Regions from separate parts of the Lysinibacillus sp. COL-1 genome, predicted to be linked through region 2. Evidence: predicted binding sites of a transcription regulator. Region 2 holds the regulator's gene; the other holds the start of a gene.
What was found. The regulator LexA, encoded in region 2, represses DNA repair genes until DNA is damaged. The targets are predictions, from matches to a motif close to CGAACATATGTTCG.
Positions count from the first base shown of each region.

Region 1: AC6BKE_RS19940 (YolD-like family protein) is a predicted target of LexA. The motif match lies at 10,143-10,156, and genes of this name have one in related genera.

Region 1 covers NZ_JCAWSJ010000004.1:2,340,085-2,352,784, forward strand. The annotation lists gene AC6BKE_RS19885 (EAL-associated domain-containing protein) at 1-505, opposite strand, end outside; gene AC6BKE_RS19890 (TFIIB-type zinc ribbon-containing protein) at 1,042-2,145, opposite strand; gene AC6BKE_RS19895 (SPFH domain-containing protein) at 2,160-3,476, opposite strand; gene AC6BKE_RS19900 (DUF423 domain-containing protein) at 3,637-4,011, opposite strand; gene AC6BKE_RS19905 (acyl-CoA thioesterase) at 4,023-4,448, opposite strand; gene AC6BKE_RS19910 (hypothetical protein) at 4,746-5,066, opposite strand; gene AC6BKE_RS19915 (ATP-binding protein) at 5,709-8,222, opposite strand; gene AC6BKE_RS19920 (hypothetical protein) at 8,224-8,490, opposite strand; gene AC6BKE_RS19925 (glycosyltransferase) at 8,504-8,884, opposite strand; gene AC6BKE_RS19930 (hypothetical protein) at 8,975-9,262, opposite strand; gene AC6BKE_RS19935 (YolD-like family protein) at 9,496-9,834, opposite strand; gene AC6BKE_RS19940 (YolD-like family protein) at 9,850-10,125, opposite strand; gene AC6BKE_RS19945 (hypothetical protein) at 10,319-10,756, shown strand; gene AC6BKE_RS19950 (Panacea domain-containing protein) at 10,844-11,578, opposite strand; gene AC6BKE_RS19955 (RelA/SpoT-related domain-containing protein) at 11,560-12,243, opposite strand; partial or broken gene AC6BKE_RS19960 (peptidoglycan recognition protein family protein) at 12,601-12,700, opposite strand, start outside.
Region 2 covers NZ_JCAWSJ010000004.1:1,001,350-1,014,049, forward strand. The annotation lists gene AC6BKE_RS13035 (GspE/PulE family protein) at 1-662, shown strand, start outside; gene AC6BKE_RS13040 (type IV pilus twitching motility protein PilT) at 674-1,720, shown strand; gene AC6BKE_RS13045 (type II secretion system F family protein) at 1,717-2,922, shown strand; gene AC6BKE_RS13050 (prepilin-type N-terminal cleavage/methylation domain-containing protein) at 3,010-3,492, shown strand; gene pilM (type IV pilus biogenesis protein PilM) at 3,605-4,579, shown strand; gene AC6BKE_RS13060 (PilN domain-containing protein) at 4,579-5,172, shown strand; gene AC6BKE_RS13065 (hypothetical protein) at 5,169-5,858, shown strand; gene AC6BKE_RS13070 (prepilin peptidase) at 5,926-6,678, shown strand; gene AC6BKE_RS13075 (gamma-glutamyl-gamma-aminobutyrate hydrolase family protein) at 6,712-7,434, shown strand; gene lexA (transcriptional repressor LexA) at 7,545-8,162, opposite strand; gene yneA (cell division suppressor protein YneA) at 8,329-8,643, shown strand; gene AC6BKE_RS13090 (YneB family resolvase-like protein) at 8,640-9,305, shown strand; gene def (peptide deformylase) at 9,345-9,920, opposite strand; gene AC6BKE_RS13100 (GNAT family N-acetyltransferase) at 10,189-10,710, opposite strand; gene AC6BKE_RS13105 (DUF896 domain-containing protein) at 10,897-11,130, shown strand; gene tkt (transketolase) at 11,255-12,700, shown strand, end outside.

The sequences.
Region 1 (12,700 bases), 1.3 Mb from region 2:
AAATATGAGGTGCCAATAAAGCAATATGCTCTAAATGACTTTCTGCTCCAACTTCCTGCACAGCGGTTTTCACCCCAAAAGTCGTAAAATAACGCAGGGCGTGGTGTAATTTATTTATATCTCCTAAAAAACGGTGCTCTGATACAACCAGTACGATACGGCGTAAATCCTCTTCAGCTATATATTGTTGGATAATATTAAAATGACTTTCACCAAAATCTTGCATTAGTAAATTTGGATTACTTGGAATGTAAATATCTATATCAGATGCAATCTCATCAATTTTGGCTAATGCCGCATGTAAAATTTTATGCTCCATATCAATTCGATATTCTTCTGGAATATCTTCATTATTGACGAAATCCTTTAAATTAATTTGTTGCCCTTCAATTTGGAGATGTCCGGAAATTTCGTAGGCAATCACCGTATGCGCGTCTGCGCTAAATATCGGTTGATAATACCCATGTATTTGATCTAAATTTGTTAACACTTCAATTGCGTCCATCATCGAAACCTCCATTATGAATAACTTCTTATTGTTATTCAAAAATAACATTATATAGTGCATTAATAGCTTAAAAAATGCTCTCTGACTGTATAATAAGTGGTTTAAAGTAAAATCGCAACTTCACTTATCATAATTAATGGAAAATCTAACCTAAATTTTTGCCTTTTCTTCGCTTTAACCAGTGTTTGATTTTCACCATTTCTAACGACTTTCAGACAGAATAGGTTGCTTTCTCTACTATCTGATCATTTTTAAACCAGTAAAACATTTTTTCAAGGCTGTACTCTCACTATAACGTATGCAGCATACCGCGGAAACAGCCATGACAATACATGATAATAACCCTATCTATACTAAATAAATCAGTCATTTACCCAGCAATTCAGGACAATTTTATGTTATTTCAACCTTCAATACTTATTGTAAAAAAATCTATGTCCAATAGCCCATCTGCTCGAAAAATCTAAACAGTCTGTCGCCCAGAAGTCAGGGATGAAAAAAAGCAGCATTCCAAATTGGAGTGCTGCTCATCATTATTCAGACAGGAAGAAATACCAAATGATTGCTAGTACCATTAACGATAACAGAACAGCTATGGTTACGCGAAGTGGTGAAATTGGCGCATTGCCGCCTACTCGCCCCGTTTGTCCGTTCACCATAAAGCGATAAATCTTTTCCTTATAGCGGAAGGAGGATAGCCAAATCGGTAACATTAAATATTTGTATGTAATATCATCATGATTTGTGGAAAAGCGTAAATTTGATACTACATCCGCACGATTTTCCCAACGAATTTTGGACGTAATTTGTGCATGGAGATGATCATGGATTTCATTTTTTGCTTGGCTCCATCCATCCTGCAAGCCGATACTGTAACGCTCTGATAAAAATCCAGCTACATATTCTGGTTTATAGGCTTTATTATTTAAAAGGTTAAAAGGTTCAATCTTGCGCATCATGTCGCGATCATATCGGGTCGTTGCACTGACTAAGTGATCATCGATAAACTCCTGATAAAAGCCACTTGTTGAATACCAATCGGTTTCCGTGTGCGTTTTCCCATCTTTATCAGTAACCGTTCGATGACGTCCATATCTAGCAGAATATCTAGAGCTTGTTTTGGAGTCAAATGTCCAATATGGAAGATATACTCCTTTAAAAGCATCGGGTCTTGCACTAGTTTTAGCAGCTTTCGGTGTAAACCATCTGCCTTTAATCCATTTTTGAAAATGTTCTCCTGCTTGCTTATCTGTTACTTCAAAAGCACATACCCCATTCGGTGCAAGTGTATTTTCAGCGCTAGCCTCCATAACCTGATTGGAACCACAGTAAGGGCAACTATCTGCAACCTGTAGAGCATCATATATCGTTTCAGCAGCACAGGCTTTACAAATGACCGTTTTTTTCTCCACGCCCCAATTGAAATTTCCACGTTCTTCTGCGTTGAAGAAGTCCATTTCCTGGGCAACTTTTTGTTCCTCCTGATCAGGCGTTGCTATTTCAGTCTCAAAGCCACAATACGGACAAGTCAGTTTACCCGTGGAAGGATTAAATTCAATTGATGCGCTACATGACGGACATTCCGCATCAAAGTCAAGCTGCACTTGTTTGACATTTTCAACATCTTGCGTTGACATCAGTCTTCATCTCCTTACTTGACGTCATTCTCATCAAAAACATCGCCACATTCTGGACAGAATTTAGGCGGATTCACTGGGTCCTCTGGTGTCCATCCACATTTATCACATACATAAAGTAAAGCGCCAGCTGGTTTTTTTGCCCCACACTCACTACAGAATTTACCTTTATTGACCGCACCACAAGTACATGCCCAGCCTTCTTCCGCTGGTTTTGCCGCACCACACTCTGAACAGAATTTCCCCGTGTTTTCATGACCACATGCACAAGTCCATGTATCAGTTGCTTTCGTTGCTTGATTTTGCATCGCAGCTTGCTTATTTTGCTCATTTATTTGATAAAGCTGACTAGCATTGACGCCACCAGCTTGTGCGGCCATATTCATGCCCATAAATCCTGCCATCGCACCGCCCTCATTGTTAGCAGCTGCAATCATAGCCTCTGCCTGCGCACCCGTTAAATGGGCAGCTGCCATGCCTGGATCACGCATAACGGCACTACGTTGTAGCTGTTTAATCATGGCTTCATCTTCATCAGAAGCCTTGAGCGTACTGATACCAAATGACACAACAGCCAAGCCACGTGTTGCAAGCCATTTTTCTGATAATACCTTATTGAGTGCATCTGCTAAAGCAACTGTATGAGCAGGTATTTCACTATAACGAACGCCACTTGCTGAAATTTGCGCGAAAGCAGGCTGTAATGCTGTCATTAATTCCGATTTTAACTGGCTATCAATTGCTACTCTTGTGAATTCATGCTCTACATTGCCACAAACATTTGTATAGAATAATAATGGATCAATAATTTTATATGAATATTCCCCGTGACAGCGAATTGCAATGTCAATATCTAAACCAATATTGCGATCGATGACACGGAATGGAATGGGTGCAGGTGTTCCATATTTGTTCCCTACAATTTCCTTCTTATTAAAATAGTAAACTCGCTGATCTTTCGCAGGCTCTCCTCCAAAAGTGAAACGCTTGCCTATTTGCTTAAACGTTTCCAGAATACCTTGCGACAAATCTGAATCAAACATTATTGATGGTTCTGTTGACGTATCATAAACATATTCTCCAGCCTCTGAAGAAAATTCAACAACTTTCCCCTGCTCAACAATCATCATACATTGCCCTTCATTGATGGCAATAATCGAGCCATTGCTAATGATATTGTCATTGCCTTTATTTGAACCTCGTTTAGAAGTACGTTTCACACCCTTTGTTACAAGAACATCTGCAGATAATGCCTCACAATAGAAATACTCACGCCATTGATCCTCTAAGACGCCTGTTAATGCCCCAACTCCTGCTTTTAATAAACCCATAATTTTTCCCACCTTCATATTAATGTTTAGCTTATTTTATCATCTATCAATACTATGTAATACGCAAAATAAGACAAATTGTTTCATTTTCTTCGTATAATAAAAAACGAGCAGCCTCTATGAAATGAATCATAAGAGCTGTCTCGTTACATTTTCGTTATTAGGATAAGGCAGCTATTATAACAAGCACCCATGCGACGATAAATAACATTCCGCCAATTGGTGTAATCGCCCCTAGCTTTTTCACACCTGTCACGGCAAGCACATATAAGCTACCAGAAAAGAAAACAATCCCTGTAAACATCAAATATACTGCCCAAGAAAGCAGACTAGAGCTTCCTAAAAGTGCCTCATTAGAGAGAATACCTAGCCCCATAATCCCTAAAGCATGATACATCTGATATTGCACAGCCGTTTCCCAAATCGCTGCATAATGCAGTGAAGCAAACTTATCCTTCAGTGCATGTGCCCCGAAAGCACCTAAAATAACACCAAGACCTGCCAAAATCGCACCTAACACTAAAAACATTTCCATCTGTTGCTCTCCTATTTTGCCTCAACAGCAATTTCTTTATATTTGGCATCCCAAGCAGGATCAATTTTACTTAAAGAGACCGGGCGCAATGTATCCTTATGCGCAAGAATATGTACGGATTGAGCTGTGGCTGCCACCGTGCCATCCTCATGTAAAATTTCATAGCTATAGGTTGTTCGTAAACGATCATGCTTCTCCAACCAAGTACGTACTGTCGCTACTTGTCCATAATGCATGGCGGCCTTATACGAAATCGACAAATCCATTACTGGGGAAACATAGCCATCTTTTTCTAAAGCAGCATACTCAAAACCTACATCATTCACCAGCTGCGAACGCCCAATCTCCATCCAAATGATGTAGTTTGCATGGTACACCACGCCCATTTGGTCGGTCTCCGCATATCGAATCTCAATCTGTTTTTCACTCACAAACATTTTCTTCACCTCGTCCTACATTATAGCGTAAAAGTATTGATTTGGCGGGGTTTTTGCTCTAGCGATTAGAAAAAGTTTAAAAATCTAATTTTACAAAATTTTGAAATTAAATTCGGAAATATATTTGGTAAAGAATGTTGGTTTCCGTTTTTACCCGTTGTACCCCGATTAATTGGGGTACAAATTGGGGTACACTGGGGTACACAAAAATACACACCGGGCAGGTGCAATAAAAAAAGTCGCTCATTTTTTTGAGTGACTTTTTGATTACCATTCTATATAGGTGTTTAATTTATTCTACAATATGCAACTTATTTTTTTCATTACATCAATCCCAAAAGAGTTCAATTCTTTATGTATCAATTCGCTATCTTGCAACCCTTGACGATAGCTGTATTCCAAAAAAAATGACTCTACTATAAACATAGCACTTTCTAGTTCGTCTAATAATTTTCTTTGTTCATCATTTGACAATACTCTTTTTAACATATCCATTAAAGTAATTGCATTTGTATTAGCAATTTGATATTCGGGATCATTAATGCATTTTCTGTACGCTACTTCATGAATTTGTTCTTCTAAAATTTCTTTAAATGCTGTTTCAATTGTATTTTCCATATATTACCTCCATAAAATGAGGACATTCACTTTAAATCACAATTGTTTTTAGTTATAATTAATTTTGGTTAGTGAGTGAATGAAAGTGAATGTCACTCGTAATTTTCCACATCTCAAGTTGCTGCTTGGGATGTGTTTTTTTATTTTCTCTTAATTAATACCAGTGATTCTTTAGCACCCCCTGTATTTTATTATTAATGACTCCTATAGCCTTAATAATTGTTACATTTATGGTAGCATTGGAAGCATTAAATTTAAATGGGTTTCCCGACCAATTGAAAAATATTTGTACAGTTCTTACACCGTTCGACAATTTTCTTGTTTTCAAAGCGAAAAGACGCCAACTAATTTCCCATTAGGTGTTAATATTACTTTTTTTACCACCACTCTTCTTTTGCATTTATATAACCCATAAAAAGCAAAATTTCCTTCCTCCTCCATATAAGAATAGATTTTGAGAAATACACATCTCGTACGGATACGATCAAAATAATAAATAGCTAAAAGTTGTAATGTCTCGATGTCCATACTTTAGTATTCGAATTATTTGCATTTTTAAAACTAATCGACATTAATAAAATATACATGTTAAATATAAACAGATTACAAATAGCCACTCGAATCATCTAACGAGTGGCCTATTTATATCAATTCCTGCAATTCAATCCAAAGTCTGCCGAACTGTTTGGTATGCAATTTGGTTAAATCGACATTATTATATATTTTCTTTCTTGGAGGTGCCATTTTACAAATAAATGCTGGTTGTAGTTCTCCTGATGTTCGAACGCTCACAATTGCATGATAGGCAGGCAATTTATGTGCTTCTTCTATTGGTATAGTATCTTCGAACCGATGCTTAGATAAATCAAATGTTTTCGTATGATCATTCATAAATAGGAATTGTTGTACTCCTCCACCTTGTAAGTTTTCTTGTAATGACGGGGATAACTTATTCCAATGATGGAATGCATATAAACTGCCAAGACGTTCTTTTCTGCCCTCTGTGCTAATGCGCCCCATTAATTTACTTAGCCCATCTGTTTGGTACTGTTCTGGTTCATTAAAAATCACGAAACAGCCATTTTTCTTCTCTTCTTTCGTCATTAACATACGAGTCATAAATGTTTTAAGTGTAACCCAGTGCACCAGTGTTTTGGTTGCTAACTCACCTAATTTTCGATTCGGAATACGTAGTATTATCACCTTGCCTTCCTGCATCCACTGCGAGAAATCTACACTCTCAAGTGGATCTTGGGCAAAAGTATCATATAACACATCATTCCCGAAGAATTGATCAAGTCGATTAAGAATGGCATCGGCTTTACTGCCTAATGTATCATTTGTGCCCCAGGACATTAATTCTTTTGCTAGGCGTTGATTGCCAGAATCAATGAGCTGTGCAATGACATCTATTCTAAAATCTTCATCCTCAATTATTTGTTTGATTTTGTATAGTGAACCTCCTGCGGCTTTGGCAGCTGCTTTCAAATACTTTTGAGACCTTGTGAGTCCGTCAATCTGCATGAAGTCTATCATCTCATCCGCGAAACGAGAAGCCCCGTTACGACCAAGCTTCTTGATAACCTCTGTTAAATCCATAGGTACTTTATATTCATCATCTGAAAGATCAATATCTATGATTCGGTCTGCTGGTAATAAATCGCGCGCGCTATCTGCCATACCTCTGCCATCCTCGTTGATGGCGTCTGGAATGACAAAGCTAATGTTATATTTAGTGTTGCAATCTACTATCCAATTTATAATAGCTGTGTCTTTCCCTGCACCTTGCCCGCCTATAAAGGTATAGCCGCGATAAAATTCATCTGGATTGGAGACAGGCATGAAAACATCTATTTTAGAGTCCTTAACTTCTGCTACCCCCAAATGTATGCCATTTTGATCTTGCATAGCTTTGGGGATATCTACCTCAACCTGCCTTTTAGTGTTTAAAGCGTCAGCATACTTCCTTTGCAACTCTTTATTGGGCATCATCATCGCCAGTTTGCTCATTTCATCTGTACTCACTAAATTAACATTTGGATCATGACGAGTTGTAGTATTGAGCTTTAAAAAGTTCATTTCATCAATGATTTTTGCTCGTTTTTTCTTTGCTGATACTTTCACGTTGTGCAGCTCATTCGTTTCTGCTAAATCTTGCAAAGCAAGCGAGATAGATTCAGCCACGCTGTCTCGTGTCAATCTATCGGCAGAGTGAGAAGCTACACGTATATGAGAACGAAAAACAGGTAAGTTACCTTTCTCTCGGTTCATGTGAGTCGTACCTATTTCATCCTCTAAAGAATGAGCTTTAGTTATCACATCTTTCTTTTCAATCTTTTTATCTGATTTTAAAAATGAATTATTGAATGCTTGGAAGATGTCTGTGATTAAATCGTTTATCTCATTAATAAGAGCACTAGCACCTGATTTAAATGCGTTGCCAATACGTTTACTATTCACTGTAGCTCTTTGAGGTACTTTCCCTTTAGTTGCTTTTTCATACGTCCATTGAGCATTTTTCACCCATTTGTTGCGATTCTCCACTTCGTTACAGATGCTTAAACGAGCTGTATCACCATCATATTGAAGTTCTTCGATTACGTTTAATATGTTTGATATTGGTGTTTTCACATCATTCGAATTGCTATTTAAACTAAATATGTCATGCTTTAAGTATCGTAATTCTTGGACTATTGTATTTTCGATCGGTATATGTATATCATCCATAGTTGCTTCAGCAAATGTAACACTCATTTTATTTTCAATTTTTCTTTTTAATTTTTGAGCCTGAAATTCACTTGTCGCGACATAAAATTCTATAATCTTCTTCCCGTTTCGTTGTTTGAATAGTACTTCAAACCAAAACAAATCCTTTTCTCGGAATCTGAATTTGAGACCTTCTCTTTCAAGGCGTGATCCGGGCTTTTCATACATCTCATACATTTTATGCAAGGCCCGCCACAAGCGCTTATTGTTATTAGTGACATTTGCATGCGGAATAATGCGATATACAATCATATTATTCCGCACATACTCAAAATAATTTGACACTTTCAACTTATTTTTTAGGTTTTTGAATGTAAATACAGATTTAGACGTCTCCTCACGTAACGCTGGCAAATATTCATTTATCACAGCTGGATAGTACATTGTCATATCAAGCACCTGCCAATACACAAAGAGATGCAATTAATACGCATGAATACACCCCTAAAGGTTTTATCATACCTTGCCCTGCTGCTGTACAAACAATAACTGCTGCACCTGTAGCTAAAGTTGAATATCCAATTAAATCTGGTAAAACCCCTACAAACCAATCCCATGATGTACTTATTACACTTGTAACCGTTTCAGATGCAGACTCTTTAATATGAGCAATTAATTTACGATCTGCTTCTTCAATCCATTTATCGATGAAATTCATTACTCCATCCCTTCTATATTGATTTTAGGAAGTCTCTAATATCAACAGCATGGCGAGCAAGTAGGTAGCCACAACATACGCCAATCAACAACTCGATAGCTTTTGAACGATGTCCTAGTGTCCATGCAGCTCCTGCAAAAATGATTACTAGTACTACTCCCGCATCAAATATGTTCATCACTGCATCATACACATTTTTGAATGTACTATCCGTTGTAGCAGCAAACACAGTGATGGGTGATGTCACAACAGAAGTTGGAATTGATAATGTGATTAGTTTAGGCATTATAAAGGATGATTTCTTTTTAATTTCATCGATTTCAACTAGCACCTGAGTCAAGTTCGGATTCTTATAATCTTCTTTCAAAAAATCATAAGCAGGGTTTAAAATCATCTAATCGCCTCCATGTATTTATTATTCACCTCATGGTAAAACTAACAACAAAACATTGAGAGGACGGATAAAATGCCTTTTGTAATTGGACTAGGAATCGGCGCTGCTGTCGGTATTGCCACTCACATTATCGGTGCGTTTCTTTAATTGTTCCTGCATACGAGCAAGCTTTTCTTCTGCTGTTTCAAGCGATGATACTTGCTCGTTTTTGTTTTTTTTAGATGTTACCTTTGTTGCTTCTTTTAGAGCTATGTCTGCAAGTATTAATTTTTTTACATAGCCAGAAAAATTCCGTCTCTTTACGTGGTCTAAAATTTTCTTATCTGATTCATTGTTACGGTTAAAGGCTACAGGTTTTGAAAATCTGTTCTTTTCCATGACTACCACTCCTCACTAACGATATGAGCGATATTAGCGTATTATACATAAAAAATGACGGATATTGAGTCCGCCATGTCATGAAAGCTAATAGCGCTTGCTGCTATATAGCTTATGCTCGTATATTAATAATAATGTCTGTCCAAACGAACAATTTACAAATGTCTTTTATCAACATTATTCTTTATCTAAAATTCTACTTTTATTTGGGTAAAAATTGACGTTGTTCAGGCTTAATCATCCTCGTCAACCAGCGATGCTTTTTGTATGCGATCGAATGTAATACGCTTTATTGAAAAGTCAGTATCTAATAGTAATTCCTTTTTGTAGATATCTTTGCCAGTGATCTTCCCTACTTCATCATACAACTTGTGATTATCCCACAACGTTAGCCTAACGAGTTTTCTTAACTTAAATGCTCTTTGTATGATTTGTTCTATCTCTTCTAATTCCCACTCTGTTAAGTCACGTCTTTCATCATAAAATTGCTCTTTTTTCCACTCCTTCAACTGAACCAAGTGTTCAGGCAGCATCAACGATGTCCATTTAATATCTCCACGGTCATGTATCAATACAATCACTCTCCACTAGAATTCGGTATCAGAAATACTCAAAATATCTAAAAAATGTACTTTGTGAACATTAAAGTATTTATCTTTGATGTGAATTAGCTTAGTGTTTACATCCATGTTTGTGACCATACCTTCTAAAAGCTCATCGTGCTTATAGATGGTAAAAGCTTTGGTCTGCTTTTCTTCCATTGCTTCAGTTAATGCATTTGCTATTTCTTCTAAGTCAAATTCGTCTCGATCCATGTGCTTTGGTTCTTTCTTTTTAGTAGGCGTTTTTGTTTTAGCTGCCACTTTAGCCACTCCTCTTAAGAACGTTCGTTCGTTTCTATAGTAGAACAAACGTTTTTGTTTTGACAAGAGTAAATTACAGGAAAAATGAAATCTCTGTTAAAAAGTATACTTTTATAAATAATATTATTTTTATATTGACCAACATTATAAAGTAAAGTACAATGAAAACAAATACTAAGAAGAGGTGTTTTAAATGACGACATTAAGTAAAAAAGAACAAATCATTCAGGCTTCAATTAACATTCTCAGTCAAGCTGGTGCTGCTGGTAAAAAGTATAGTGATTTAATGGAACTACTTGAGGGTATATTCCCTGACTTCCCTAGAAACACAATTCACGGAACCGTTTGGAAACTTCATAAAGAGACTGATGAAATCAAGAAGAGTGGACGTGGTCAATTTATACACAAATCTTACTTGAGTACACATGATATGGATGGAGATGGGTCTTCAACTTTATCAGACTTTTTGAATAGAAAAGAGTATAATATTATAATCGAGTATTTAGAAGAGTTTCGTGCAGATTTTGAAACAGTAGAAATCGTGGAATTAAGTGGTTTGGATCGCGATTCCTTTAACAAGTTTAACTTTTTACTACAGATGTCTAAAACACTTAATTCAATTAATGAATAATAAGCTAAAGACATTTTGTTGTGTTTAATCTTTTAAGCAAAAGAAAAGAGTAAGTTCACTCTTAAAGTGAACTTACTCTTAAAGTTTCTATGCGTTTGCCAAAATAATTTCATCGCTGATAACTGAATTAACCCCTGGTTTAAAAACTCTAGCCCACGGTGAACCAGGACGATGAGTTAGATTAACTAAATCCCATGCAGAATGGTATTCATATTTATCGATAATATCATGAATAACATCTAATGCGGTTAAACCACACTCTGATGAAAATATTCTCATATAAGACGGGTTTACCGCAATTTCCTTTGAGGTGATAATTACAGTATCATCTTCTTCGTATGGTATTGTACTGGATCCATACTCTCGGAATTCTTCATAAAGAGATTTTGTCACAGGCCCATGTTTCCATGCCAAAATCGGTTCATTAAATAAAGGAACTCCTGTATTTACTAAGTGTTTCTCGTATATTAAATAAACTAACTTTTGTAACTTCAATTGTGTCGTTGGCAATAAAGTTAATACATACTTAGCAATATCTATAGCAGTTAAATCTCTATCTTTACCAGCGATATCTATAAAAACATTAGGATCTTGAACTAAAATAACATCTTTAAAATAAGTATCAACTTCAATTACAGAATTCCATTCAGGAGAAGAAGTAGAAAAACGATGTATACCTAATTGAAGGTCACCATGTTTCTTTTTAAATTTCTTTAAAAAGTCTTTCATAACTTCATTGTCAAAGGTTTCCTCACTATAATGCCAAGCAATACGTACACCTTTTGAATAGACACTAGAAATTGCTATGAAATGTTTGTACATTCCTTCTCCTCCTCCTTCATATTTTGAGAATCTTTATAGATTCCTGGCCATTTTGTATAATCTTGTTTATGTTCAGCGTGGGATTCATCATTTGTATGATGATCTGCCCTATTCCAAATCTGTAGTTCCCATGGAAAATACTTATTATCCCCACTACTGAAATAAATATGTGTTGCCTTATAATTGTTCTTACTTGAATTATGTACTTTTACATTGTATTTTTCAAGCAAATTATTTAGCTTACGAACCATTTCATCACTGTGTTCGAAATCATCCATCCATATTCTAAAACCCAATAGGTCGTTTAAACACTTATTTATATTGACTGCACCTAGTTCTTGTTTGTTATGTCTATAGTGTAAAATTTTTGACATTCTTGAATCTGGATTTTTAATTCTTGAAGTTATTTCTATCTGTTCACTTAGAGTATCGTATGAATCATCTAATTGAACTTCAATCAATAAATCACAGTAATCATTAATATACTTTATAAATCCTAGTTCTACGCCTTTTGTATCACACACATGCCTTATTTGCTTTCTTTTCAAGTTGTAAACATTCGACCCTTTTTGTGACGAAATCCATGCTTCGGAAAATCTTATGTGCATTTGACTTATTTGATCTACAATAGCTATTATAGACTGTTCGCTCGATATTAATACCATAATATTTTCAACACCTTTTTTATATTAGGCAAAACAAACTATTACTATTTTACCTTTTTGAGCAAATAAAAAAAAGCCCAAGAAAGCAATTTGAGATGCCTTCTTGGGCTAAAAAATTAGCTTATTTAGTTTTTCTATTTAAGTATGCCATTGCATAACTAATTAGATCTTTATCGGTATACTTATCTACATTTTCATGCTTGCTGCTAAACAATCCTTCACTTATGCCTCGTTGAATCATTTCCTTACACGAATCACGACCTGTTTCATTTAATAATTCTTGTGCCAATTCACTTTCCCCCTTTTGTTCTGATTCATTTGGTTCCATAGCTTTTTTAATACGGTTCAAGAAACTATTCCAACGGTCTTCTACCAATATACGGTGTGGGCAATACTTGCCGTTCCAATCTTGGTGCTTCTTCACTCGTTCAATACCCCATCCAAACTGTTTTAAAAG
Region 2 (12,700 bases):
TCAACATTATTACGGTTGAGGATCCTGTGGAATACCAATTAGATGGCATCAATCAGATCCAAGTAAAGGAAGAGGTTGGCTTAACGTTTGCGGTAGGGTTACGTTCGATTTTACGACAGGACCCTGACATTGTGATGGTAGGGGAAGTTCGTGATCTTGAAACAGCGCAAATTGCTATACGTGCTTCACTTACAGGACATTTAGTGTTAAGTACGCTGCATACTAATAGTGCAGTAGAATCCATCTCACGTTTACATGATATGGGCATTGAACCATTTCTACTATCTTCCTCACTTGTAGGCATTATGGCTCAACGACTTGTACGTAAAGTTTGTCGTGATTGTGCTGAACCATATGTATTCACCTCACGTGAATTAGAAATACTAGAGGAAAATGGGCTGGAAGGTGTTACCCAAGGTAAAAGGGGGCGTGGTTGTCCTGCATGTAATCATACAGGCTATCGAGGACGTATGGCGATTCATGAAATCCTTCCAGTGGATCGAAAAGTGAAGGACATGATTTTAAATCGAGAAGGTGATTTGGTTCTTCGGGATTATATGAATGACAAAGGCTATCACACCCTATTAGTAGATGGACTATTAAAGGTTGTAGCAGGTCAAACAACAACATCAGAAATTTTACGTGTTGCAAGTGTAGATTAGGGGTGATAAAAATGACATCTTATTCAATCGTTGAATTATTAACACGTGCGTTTGAAGAAAAAGCATCGGATCTTCATTTAACAAAAGGTATTCCGCCAGTATATCGTATTCATGGGCAGTTGGAACATTACGGTGCAGATCCATTAGATTCTGAAGAATTAAAGGGAATGGTAAATGCCATTCTTCCTGTACATAAACAACAGGAGTTTGAGGAAAAGGGAGAAACTGACTTTAACTTTTCATTGCCTGGGAAATGTCGATTCCGTGTAAATGCCTATCATCAGCGAAATGAAGTGACAATAGCGGCTCGTTTAATTGAAGCTAAAATTCCTTCTATTGAAGCACTTAATATGCCACAAGTGTTATATAAGCTTGCGGAAAAACCACAAGGTTTAATTTTAGTAACTGGTCCAACAGGCTCAGGTAAATCAACTACATTAGCAGCAATGATTGATTATATCAACGAGACAAGATCAAAACATATTATTACGTTAGAGGATCCAATTGAATACTTGCATACTCATAAAAAGTCTATCATCAATCAGCGTGAGGTTGGTGTCGATACAATGAGTTTTGCGAATGGTTTACGAGCATCATTGCGTCAAGACCCAGATATTATTTTAGTTGGGGAGATGCGAGATTATGAAACGATTTCAACGGCTATCACGGCTGCTGAAACAGGGCATTTAGTAATGGCAACACTTCATACAAGTAGTGCACCAACTACAATCGACCGTATTATTGATGTATTTCCACCGCATCAGCAAAGTCAAATTCGAGTACAGCTTGCGAATGTACTGCAAGGTATTGTTTCACAGCGTTTATTTATTCGTAAAGATGTAAAAGGGCGCATTGCTGCGACAGAAATTTTAGTACAAGCTCCTGCCATTTCGAATTTAATTCGCAATGAAAAAATTCACCAAATTCCAAGCGTAATGCAGACAAGTAAAGCATTGGGCATGCACACATTAGAATCTTCGATGCAGCACCTGATTACCACAGGTAAGATCTCGCTAGAAGATGCACGGCCATACATGAACGCTGGTGATTATAGTTGACTGTATTTCGTTATAGTGGTCGCACCAAAACAGGAGCACCTAAAAAGGGCATTATTGAAGCCCCAAATAAAAAAATTGCTATGGAGAAGCTTCGTGCACAAGGAATAAATGCGCGAGAGCTTCAAGAATCAAATAGCATTTTACATAAGGACATTGCCATTGGTACAAAAGTGAAGCACCAAGAGTTTGTTATTTATTGTCGGCAGTATGCGACATTAATTCGTGCTGGTGTCCCTGTCGTTGAAGCGACGCGTATTTTGGGTGAGCAAACACGGAATAAACCACTAAAGCGAGCATTGATGCAAGTTGAAGAGGATATTCGGAGTGGGATGGCATTTTCAGATGCAGCAGGCAAACATACCAAAGTGTTTCCCTTGCTTTTTGTCAATATGATGCGTGCTGGAGAGGCTACTGGTAACGTTGACGACACATTAGATCGTCTGGCAAGCACACTAGAAAAGCAATATAACATCAAGAAAAAAATTCAATCGGCAATGACCTATCCAGCAATATTATCCCTTTTAACGCTGGTGGTTGGCATGTTTTTAATGGTTTTTATTGTGCCTACCTTTATGGATGCATTTAAAGATATGGACTTAGAAATGCCGCTAATTACAGTTATTGTTGTTGGTATAAGTGATTGGCTGATTCAGTTTTGGTATCTCGTGATTTTAGGGCTATTAGTGTTAGTAGTGGGATCACGTTATTTTTATAAAAATAATAAAGAGTTTCATTATACGGTTAATGTTTTGTTACTCCGCATGCCTATCTTTGGCCAACTTTTACAAAAAGATATTATAGCGAGAATGACGAGAACTCTATCTACTCTTTTTAGTAGCTCGGTGCCGATTTTACAAGCCCTAACGATTGTTGAAAAAGTCGGAGGTAATCCAGTTATGGGAAAAGTAGTGCTGGAGGCCCGCGATAATTTAGAAAAGGGTGGCACATTATCAGAGCCACTTGAAAAAAGCTGGCTATTTCCACCTCTTGTTACACAAATGACAGCAATTGGTGAGAAAACAGGCTCCTTGGATTACATGCTTGAAAAAATTGCTGATTTTTACGAGGAAGAAGTAAACCGTGCCGTCGATACAATGAAGTCACTTATCGAACCTTTAATGATTATAGTACTTGCTCTTGTTGTAGGAGTAATTGTTGCGGCTATATTCTTACCAATGTTCCAACTATATGAAAATATGTAATTTTTAATTATATAAAACTTATTTAGAAATTGAATTAGAAGACCGTGTTTTCACACTTCATATAAAACTACTAAGGAGGAATTCTCTATGTTTAAAAAATGGAAAAATAAAAAACTATTGAAAAATGAGAAGGGTTTAACATTAGTTGAACTTTTAGCTGTAATTGTTATTTTAGCAATTATCGCAGCAATCGCTGTGCCTGCAATTGGTAATATTATTGATAACTCACGTTACAAAGCAGCAAAATCTGATGCAATTATGGCATTAAATGCTGCAAATATCTATTTTACTGATACACCAACAGAAGGTACAAATGAAATAACTGAAGTTGAGTTAGGCACGTTAACTAAAGAAGGTTATCTCGATAACGTGGGAACATTACAAAGCGATATTAAAATCAATAAGCAAAATAGTACTATCAGTGGTACTGCTAAAGCAGGTAAATTTACAATTACATTTACTAATGCAAAATTAGATGAAATTACAAAGGATAATCAAAAGGTTAAAAGTGATGCTAGTGATGGTAAAATAGATATTCCCAAAAAATCCACTACACCTACTAATCCATAATCAGTCCTCCCAACCCATTCAGAAACGATAATTTTCTTGCGTTTCTGGCTGGGGAATGGATGACTAATTGATAAAATCATTTATACTGAATAGGAAAAGGAGGTCTTTTCACATGTTTAAGAGAAAGAGAAAGTCGCATGTATCGATTGAACTGAAGGATTATGTGCTACGTGCGATTGTGGCGAAAGGACCTGAGCCTAGTCAATGGCATGGCTATGAATATCCTTTACCAGTTGATATCGTTGAAAATGGAGCAATCATAGATGAGGTGGCTCTTTTTGAAATTATTAAAGAACAGGTTGTGAAGTGGACAGGAAAAAAACAGGCTGTTCGTATGTTTGTGCCTGATACAACTGTTTTATTAAAAAGTTTCGAGCATCCTAAAGATGTTAAACCTCAGGAATTACGAGGATATGCTGAAATGGAGTTGGGCCATTCTATTCATTTACCTTTTCAGGACCCGTTAATTGATGTTTATGATCCCGATGCGGAGGACGGCAAGGCGATATTATTTGCAGCACCTTCAGAGGAAATTACGAAAATAGTAGGAATGCTGTTAGATGTCTCCTTGGACCCTGAAGCGGCCGATATTCGTGCCTTATGCAATATACGTTTGTTAGAACATATGTCAATGTTAGTGCCTAATAAAACATATTTAATTGCTGATTGGTCTATCAATGAACTTTCCATTAGTATCTTTTCAAACGGACAGGTTGAGTTTTTACGTTATCAATCGATTGAAACAGATATGGCACAATGGCAGGGCAAAAAAGTCGATGAATTTAGCTACCAATTTCTCTACAATGGTGAAACCGAAGATTACCAGATGGTCGTCATGGATCAGGTTTTAGAAATTGATCGGATGATGAATTTCTTTAAGTTTTCTTTACATAAAGGGGAAAAAACAGTAGATGAAATCATAATGCTTGGTGATAACCCGTTACTCAAATCAATAGGAACCTTATTATCTTCTAATTTAGAGACACCTTTGATGATTGTTGATGGAGCAAAAATTGAAAAGTTCTTTCCTTATTTTAAAAAAGAATTTTCAACATTGCTAGGCTTAGCTTTGAAGGAGGTTCATTAATGGTTCCAGATATAAACCTCTTACCACAGCTTGAAAAACGGTCTACTTCACCAAAGCTTTTTTATAGCTTGATAATTGTCATAGTGGGTCTAATAGTAGCTTATTTACTATTTATATTTTTTACAGCTAAAAGTGATTTGTCACGTTTATCTGCTGAGGAAAAGACATTAACGACACAGCTTGAACAATTACAGCAAGAGTTAGATGTAAGACAAAGTGTTGATCAGGGATCATTGGAGGAATCTGTTGCCTATATTCAAGGTGTTTCTTATCCTGTAACCCCATTAATTGATGAAACGAAAACTTTACTACCAACTCAAACGTACTTGCGTAGCTACGTTTTTGGGGAAAATACAGTTAATATTGAAGTGGATTTTGAAACGATGACCGATATATCGAAATATGTAGAGCGACTTTTAATGAGTAGTTTTTTTACAGACGCACAAATTAATACAGTGTCAAACTTTGATATAGAGCTTGGCGAACAGAAGGAATTAACGCCTGAACAAAAATTTAAAGAAGTACCACGTTATTCAGTGTCCATTACGGCGACAATCGACTTTATGTATTTAGCTGGAGGACGACGCTCATGAATAAATTAACGAGTAGTAAAAATTCATCTATTATCTTGTTATTGACTTTAATCGTTTCTATTTTATTTGCGCTTTATTATTATTTATTATTACCAAGATTAAATGAAGTAGAAGCAAAAGAGAGTCATGTATCACAGATACAGCAAGAGATTTCTAGTGTAAAAGAACAATTAGCTCAATTAGACAAGGAGCAGGGTCAGCCGACTATCAATGTTTTAGCGTTAAGACAGAAGCTACCTACAACAAGAGCTGTTGAAAAGATCATACTAGATTTAGCTGAGATTGAGGAAGTGACAGGAACACGCATAAAGTCATTAACAGTTCAAAATGATGATGCGGCTGTTTCGCAATCAGATGTATCGCAAGACCTTAATCTGTTGGAGCAAGCTGAAGAAGAGGTTAATGGTGAGCAGGATAACAAGATTACGAGTTCACCGATTTCATCTATTTCAAAGGATTCCTTACCATCGAATTTAAAGTTGATTACTTTTATATTAGAGGTTGGGGCGCTTGATTTTAATTCTCTAGAGAGCTTTTTACAGGAAATTGAACAATTACAGCGTGTGATGAAAACGGATACTATCGAATTCAAATTGCCTGGAGAGCAGGATCAATTAGAAAAAGATACGGATCTTACTTTACAAGCTACCGTCCAGGTGACGACGTTCTATTACGAAGGAGAGTAATAATTGCATTGATAGGCGTTCCATACTGCATCTGTATGGGCGCCTATTAGTTTAGGAGGACAGAAAATTGGAAATGGCTTATACAATCTTTCTATTTTTATTTGGGCTTGTCTTTGGCTCTTTTTATAATGTGGTAGGCTTACGTGTGCCACAGAAGGAGTCGATTGTACAACCTCCTTCACATTGTACTAAATGTCAAAGGCAACTGACGGCGCTTGATTTAGTGCCAGTTTTATCTTATGTGTTTTTTGGGGGGAAATGTCGGAGCTGTGGTAATAAAATAGCTTGGATTTATCCAGTAATGGAATTATTAACAGGATTATTGTTTGCCTTTGCATATTGGCAGCTTGGTTGGAGCATAGAGTTTATAGTAGCCCTATTTTTTATTTCATTATTAGTCATCATTGTTGTTTCTGATATAGCCTATATGCTGATTCCGAATAAGGTGCTTTTATTCTTTTTACCCTTCCTTATTATTGGACGAGTATTGTCGCCATTAACACCCTGGTGGGACTGTGCTGTAGGTGCAGTCGTTGGTTTCGGCATATTATATAGTATTGCTGTGATATCAAACGGGGGCATGGGTGGAGGCGATATTAAATTATTCTTTTTAATTGGACTTGTTCTTGGTACAATGCATACACTGTTAACATTATTTATAGCTGCAGTTATCGGCATGATTGTCGGGCTTGTCGTGTTAACGAAGAACAAGCAGGGGAGAAAAACACCTATTCCTTTTGGACCTTCTATTGCATTAGCCGCTATCATTGTCTATTTTTATGGGGATTCATTAATCGATTGGTATTTAGGTTTTTGGTAATTGTTCAATCTTCAAGCATATGGAGGGAAGCAAGTGAAACCGATTATTGGCATTACAGCCTTTGTGGAAGATGATTTATCCTCTCGATTAAATGCTGCTTACAGTAAAAGTATCATTGATGCAGGTGGGATTCCGCTTATTATTCCACTTGGCGTAGAGGAGGATGCCACACAAATTCTATCCCTTACAGATGGTTTATTGTTATCTGGAGGCTATGACGTGCATCCATTTCTGTATGGGGCAGAGCCTGCACCAAAACTAGGGAAAATTCATCCAGCAAGAGATACGGTAGAGTTAGCATTAATTGAAGCGGCATTCACACGAAAGATGCCTATTTTGGGTATTTGCCGAGGCATTCAAATACTAAATGTAGCACTAGGTGGTACTTTATTTCAGGATATTGATAGTGACCATTTTAGTACTAAGCTGCTCAAGCATGTACAGCAATCTGCTCGAGCTGTAGCTACTCATTATGTACAAATTATGGAGGAGAATTTATTAGCGACCATTTTACAACAAGAGAAAATAGCGGTAAATTCATTTCATCATCAGGCAGTTAATGTATTAGCAGAGAAATTAAAAGTAGCAGCAAAATCGAGTGATGGCATTATCGAAGCAGTTGTTCATGAAGAGTTGCCATTTTGCTTGGCTGTTCAGTGGCATCCCGAGGAACTAGCTATAGCAGGAGATGAGCCTGCACAAAAATTATTTTCAGCCTTTGTTGAAGCTAGCTTAAAATTCAAAAAGGAAGCGTAGCAGGGGGACTGTACAAAGAATCCAACCATATATGGATTCTTTTTTTGCGTAAAAAAGAGGATACATGCTCTTAGAAGGAACACATAATCCTCAAAACCTACTTTAAATGATTAATGTACACGACGATATAGTCCTACAACTTGTCCTAAAATAGAAACTTGATCGACGATAATAGGCTCCATAGATGAGTTTTCAGGCTGTAAACGGAAATGATTTTTTTCCTTGAAGAAACGTTTGACCGTTGCTTCATCCTCTGCTGTCATGGCTACAACAATATCTCCGTTATTAGCTGTTGCCTTTTGCTTCACAATAACTAAATCGCCGTCTAAAATTCCTGCTTCAATCATAGATTCCCCCATAATCTCTAGCATGAATAACTGATCCTCGCTTGTGCCATACGTATCTGGTAATGGGAAATATTCTTCAATGTTTTCAATAGCAGTAATTGGGGAACCAGCAGTTACCTTCCCCACAAGTGGTACATGAATGACTTGCTGCTTTTGAATAGACTCTTCAGGCTCTAAAATTTCAATTGCACGTGGCTTTGTTGGATCTCGACGAATAAAGCCCTTTTGTTCTAATCGAGCTAAATGACCATGAACAGTTGAACTTGAAGCAAGTCCGACTGCTTCCCCGATTTCACGTACTGATGGTGGATATCCCTTAGCTCGTACCTCTTCTTTAATAAAAGCCAAAATGTCCTCTTGTCTTTTCGAAACTTTTTTCATGAGTGCTCACCTCTTTTTTCTAATATCATTCTTCTTATTTGATAGTATAACAGAATGCGAACATGTATGCAAACATAGGTTCGAAAAGTGTTTGACAAAAACGTTTGTTCGCTTTATTATGAGAACATACATTCCGAACAAACATTCTAGAAAAGGAGTTGTAACTATGACATGGTTAAAGAAAAATACACATATCTCCATTTTATTAGGAGCTTGTCTATTATTTGCAGGATACCTTTACATCACTGATCCAGGAGATGTTAATTACGCAGAAATTCAAATTGAACATGGGGATAGCTTGTGGTCGTTAGCAGAGCAATACCGTGGTAAGATGAGTACAGATGATTGGATTAAGCTGGTCAAAACAGAAAATGAATTAGCAGATATTAAAATTGTGGCAGGAAAGTCTCTAGTTATTCCTGTATTGGGTGATCAAGCCAATCCCATCCATACTATCGAAATTGCGAGAACTGAACAATGATGAATAAACAAATGTCGGCTGTTGTCTATTGCCGTGTAAGTACTGAAAAAGAAACACAAAGCTCCTCATTAGAGCGCCAACAGGAAGAGTTGCTGCGCTACGCTAGAGAGCAAGGCTATGAGGTAAAGGGTGTATTTAAGGATAAGCATAGCGGCTATGATGTGGAACGCGATGGCTTGCTTGAAATGCTTGATTTCATTAAAGAAAAGGGAATTAATGCCCTTTTTGTACAAGATGAAACACGATTAGGACGTGGGAACGCAAGGATGGCTGTGTTGCATTTATTGCAAAAATCAGCAACAGATGTTTTTTCCATGCGCGATGCAGGACCCGTTCAACTAAATGAAATGGACACGATGCTGCTTGAGATTTTAGCAATCGTGGAGGAGTATCAACGAAGAATCCATAATGCTAAAATACGTCGAGGCATGCGACGCGCTGTAGAAAATGGCTATCGTCCTGAAAATAATTTATCGAACCGAGGGAATCCCCATGGGCAGGAGCGAAAGGATCTACCTGTAGATGAAATTGTCAAGCTACGCAAACGTGGATTTACCTTTGAGGAAATTTCGATCACGCTTCGAGGGTTGGGCTTTGAAGTAAGTAAAGCGACTGTTCATCGTCGCTTCCAAGAACATCAAGAAAGATTAGCAGGCAAATAATATCGCCTGCTAATCTTTTTTTATTCACAGTAAAAAATGCTATTGATAGGAAGCCAAACTGTCGATGATGATGTTAGTAGGTAGTTGAAAAGGATACTCTTTATTTATTCGATCATAAAACATTATGCCATTTAAATGATCGATTTCATGTTGGACAACGATCGCCCCATAGCCCTGAAACGGCAGGATGAATTCTTGACCATCAATGTCATATGCTCTGACCTTAATACGCTCGTATCTTGGCACAAAACCATGGACAGGTCGATTAACCGACAGGCAGCCTTCTCCATCAGGTAAATAAATCATATTGAGGGAATGACTTATGATTTTGGGATTGATAAACACCATTTCATTATGATCAAATAGTACAGCAAACATTCGTTTGTCTACACCTATTTGATTTGCAGACAACCCAGTTCCAGGGCGAAGCTTATATTTTTTTGCTAGCGTTGGATCTTGGCTGTTTTTGAGATATTGCAGCATAGCTAATAAAGTATTTCGATCCTCTTGGTTTAAGGGTGTCGTCACTTCTTCGGTTTGTTTTCGTAATAATACCGAGTCTTCTTTCACAAAATCTTTCATGGTAATGATCGAATCAGGAAGAAATTTAGTCATACATAAACACCTCATCAATACGGCTATTGAGGACTTTAGCCATCTTCAAAGCTAATGGCTCGTACTTATCATTTTCAATACAATTAATTGTCTGTCTAACAACACCGCATTCTTTCGTAAGTATAGCTTTGGTTATCCCTAATTTGTTTCTCAACATTTTGATCATACTCCTCAGGTTTATCCCTCCGTTTTGTCTGAAGTGTTAGCCATTTATTTTATACTCTTTTTACTGAATGACCAAATGTTGTTACTATGTAACACGGTCATTTTATAGAGTTTTATGCCATTCTTCTTGCAAGATTGCGTAATAGTATTCATCCCACCAATTGTCACCATGCGGTATACATTTTTTAAAAAATCCTTCACGCCGCATACCGATCTTTTCCATCACTCGGTAAGAAGCTATATTTTCGGGTTGGCATGTTGCTATTATTCTATGAAGCTTCAATTTGGAAAATCCATAATCTAATAGGGCTTGAGCAGCTTCTGATGCATAGCCATGTTGCTGATAAGCAGGATTCAATACCCATCCAATTTCATAGGTATGTTCGCCAAAGCATCGATGAAAAACTAAATGACCAATAACTTCTGGTTGATCGCGTAAAGTAATGGCAAAATGCTTAGCTTGATCCGCGCTATTTTCTGTTATAAATTTTTGGACTTGTTCTTCCGTTAAAACTCCTTCAGGCATATAATGCATCACCGTTTCATCAGACATATAGCTATAAACAGCCTGCCAATCTTGGGCTTCAAATTTTCGGATAAGTAATCGCTGTGTTGTGATGTTCATCTAATTTCCTCCAATAAATATAAATTTTTTCCTTTTATTATTAGTTATACACGACTAACATCTGGAAGTCATGTAAATTATGGCTAAGAAGTGTTATTAAGGGTTGGTATAACTGCATTTTAAGGGAAAGCATGCTATACTTTGCATACTGAAGTCATTAAGCTAGGTATTGAAAGGTGTGTAACAATGTTATCAAAGGAAAAAATTAACCGAATTAATGAACTTTCTGCTAAGGCCAAAAGTGGTCAATTAACAGAAGCAGAGGCTAAGGAGCGAACAGCGCTTCGCAAGGAGTACTTAGATACGTTTAGAGCGACTATGCGAGATACGATTGAAAATGTAAAAGTGGTAGATGCAGAAGGTAATGATGTGACACCAGAGAAAGTAAGACAAGCTAAAAAAAATAAATTTCTAAATTAATGTGACACAATTCAATAAAGTATGTATGAAAACGCAATTAGTATAACAAAAGCATTGTTTTCTAAAGCAATGTTGACTAAACTGTAAAAGAACAATATAGGACGAGAAAGGATGTCACAATATAATGACTCAACACGCGGATCTTTTAGCAATTAATGCTATTCGAACTTTGTCAATCGACGCTATCGAAAAAGCAAATTCTGGTCACCCAGGTTTACCAATGGGGGCGGCGCCAATGGCTTATACGCTATGGACAAAACAATTACGCCATAATCCAGCAAATCCAAAATGGTATAACCGTGATCGTTTTGTACTATCAGCTGGTCATGGTTCTATGCTTCTGTACAGCTTACTTCATCTTGGAGGCTATGGTTTACCAATGGAAGAAATTCAAAACTTCCGCCAATGGGATTCATTAACACCAGGACATCCTGAATACGGTCATACAGTAGGTGTAGAGGCAACAACTGGTCCGCTTGGTCAAGGGATTGCTATGACAGTTGGTATGGCAATGGCTGAGCGTCATTTAGCGGCTACTTACAATAAACCTGGTCATGATATCGTTGACCACTACACATTTGCCCTTTGTGGTGATGGTGACTTAATGGAAGGTGTAGCAGCTGAAGCTATTTCATTAGCTGGTCACTTAAAGCTTGAAAAATTAATCGTACTTTACGATTCTAATGATATTTCTTTAGACGGTGACTTAGAAAAGTCATTCTCAGAAAACGTACAAAAACGCTTTGAATCTTATGGCTGGAATTACTTAAAAGTGGCTGATGGTACAGATGTAGATGCCATTAATGCCACAATTGAAGAAGCGAAAAAATCAACTGGCAAACCAACATTAATTGAAGTAAAAACAGTGATTGGTTTTGGTTCTCCAAATAAATCTGGTAAAGCAGATTCACATGGTGCGCCACTTGGTACAGATGAAGTTGTCTTAACGAAAGCTGCGTATGAATGGGCACACGAGCCATTCCAAATTCCTGCTGAAGTGTATGATACATTTAATGCTGCTGCTGAAATACAAGGTGCACAATCTGAGGAAGCTTGGAATGCTAAATTTGCTGCATATAAAGAAGAGTTCCCAGAGTTAGCGGCTCAATTTGAAAAAGCGATGAATGGTGAATTACCAGAGGACTTTGCGTCAGAGCTACCAGTATATGAGGCAGGTAAATCTGTAGCAACACGTTCTTCTTCTGGTGACGCGATTAATGCCATTGCGAAGAAAACTCCTTCATTCTTTGGTGGTTCCGCTGACCTTGCTGGCTCCAATAAAACAACGATGAAGGGTGCAGGCGATTTCTCTGCAGACGATTATGCTGGTCGCAACATCTGGTTTGGTGTTCGTGAATTTGCAATGGGTGCTGCAATGAACGGTATGGCTCTTCATGGTGGTTTAAATGTATTTGGCGGTACGTTCTTCGTATTCTCTGATTATGTTCGTCCAGCAGTTCGTCTTTCTGCATTAATGGGGCTTCCTGTAACATATGTATTTACACATGACTCTATTGCAGTAGGGGAAGATGGTCCGACACATGAACCAATCGAACACCTTGCATCACTA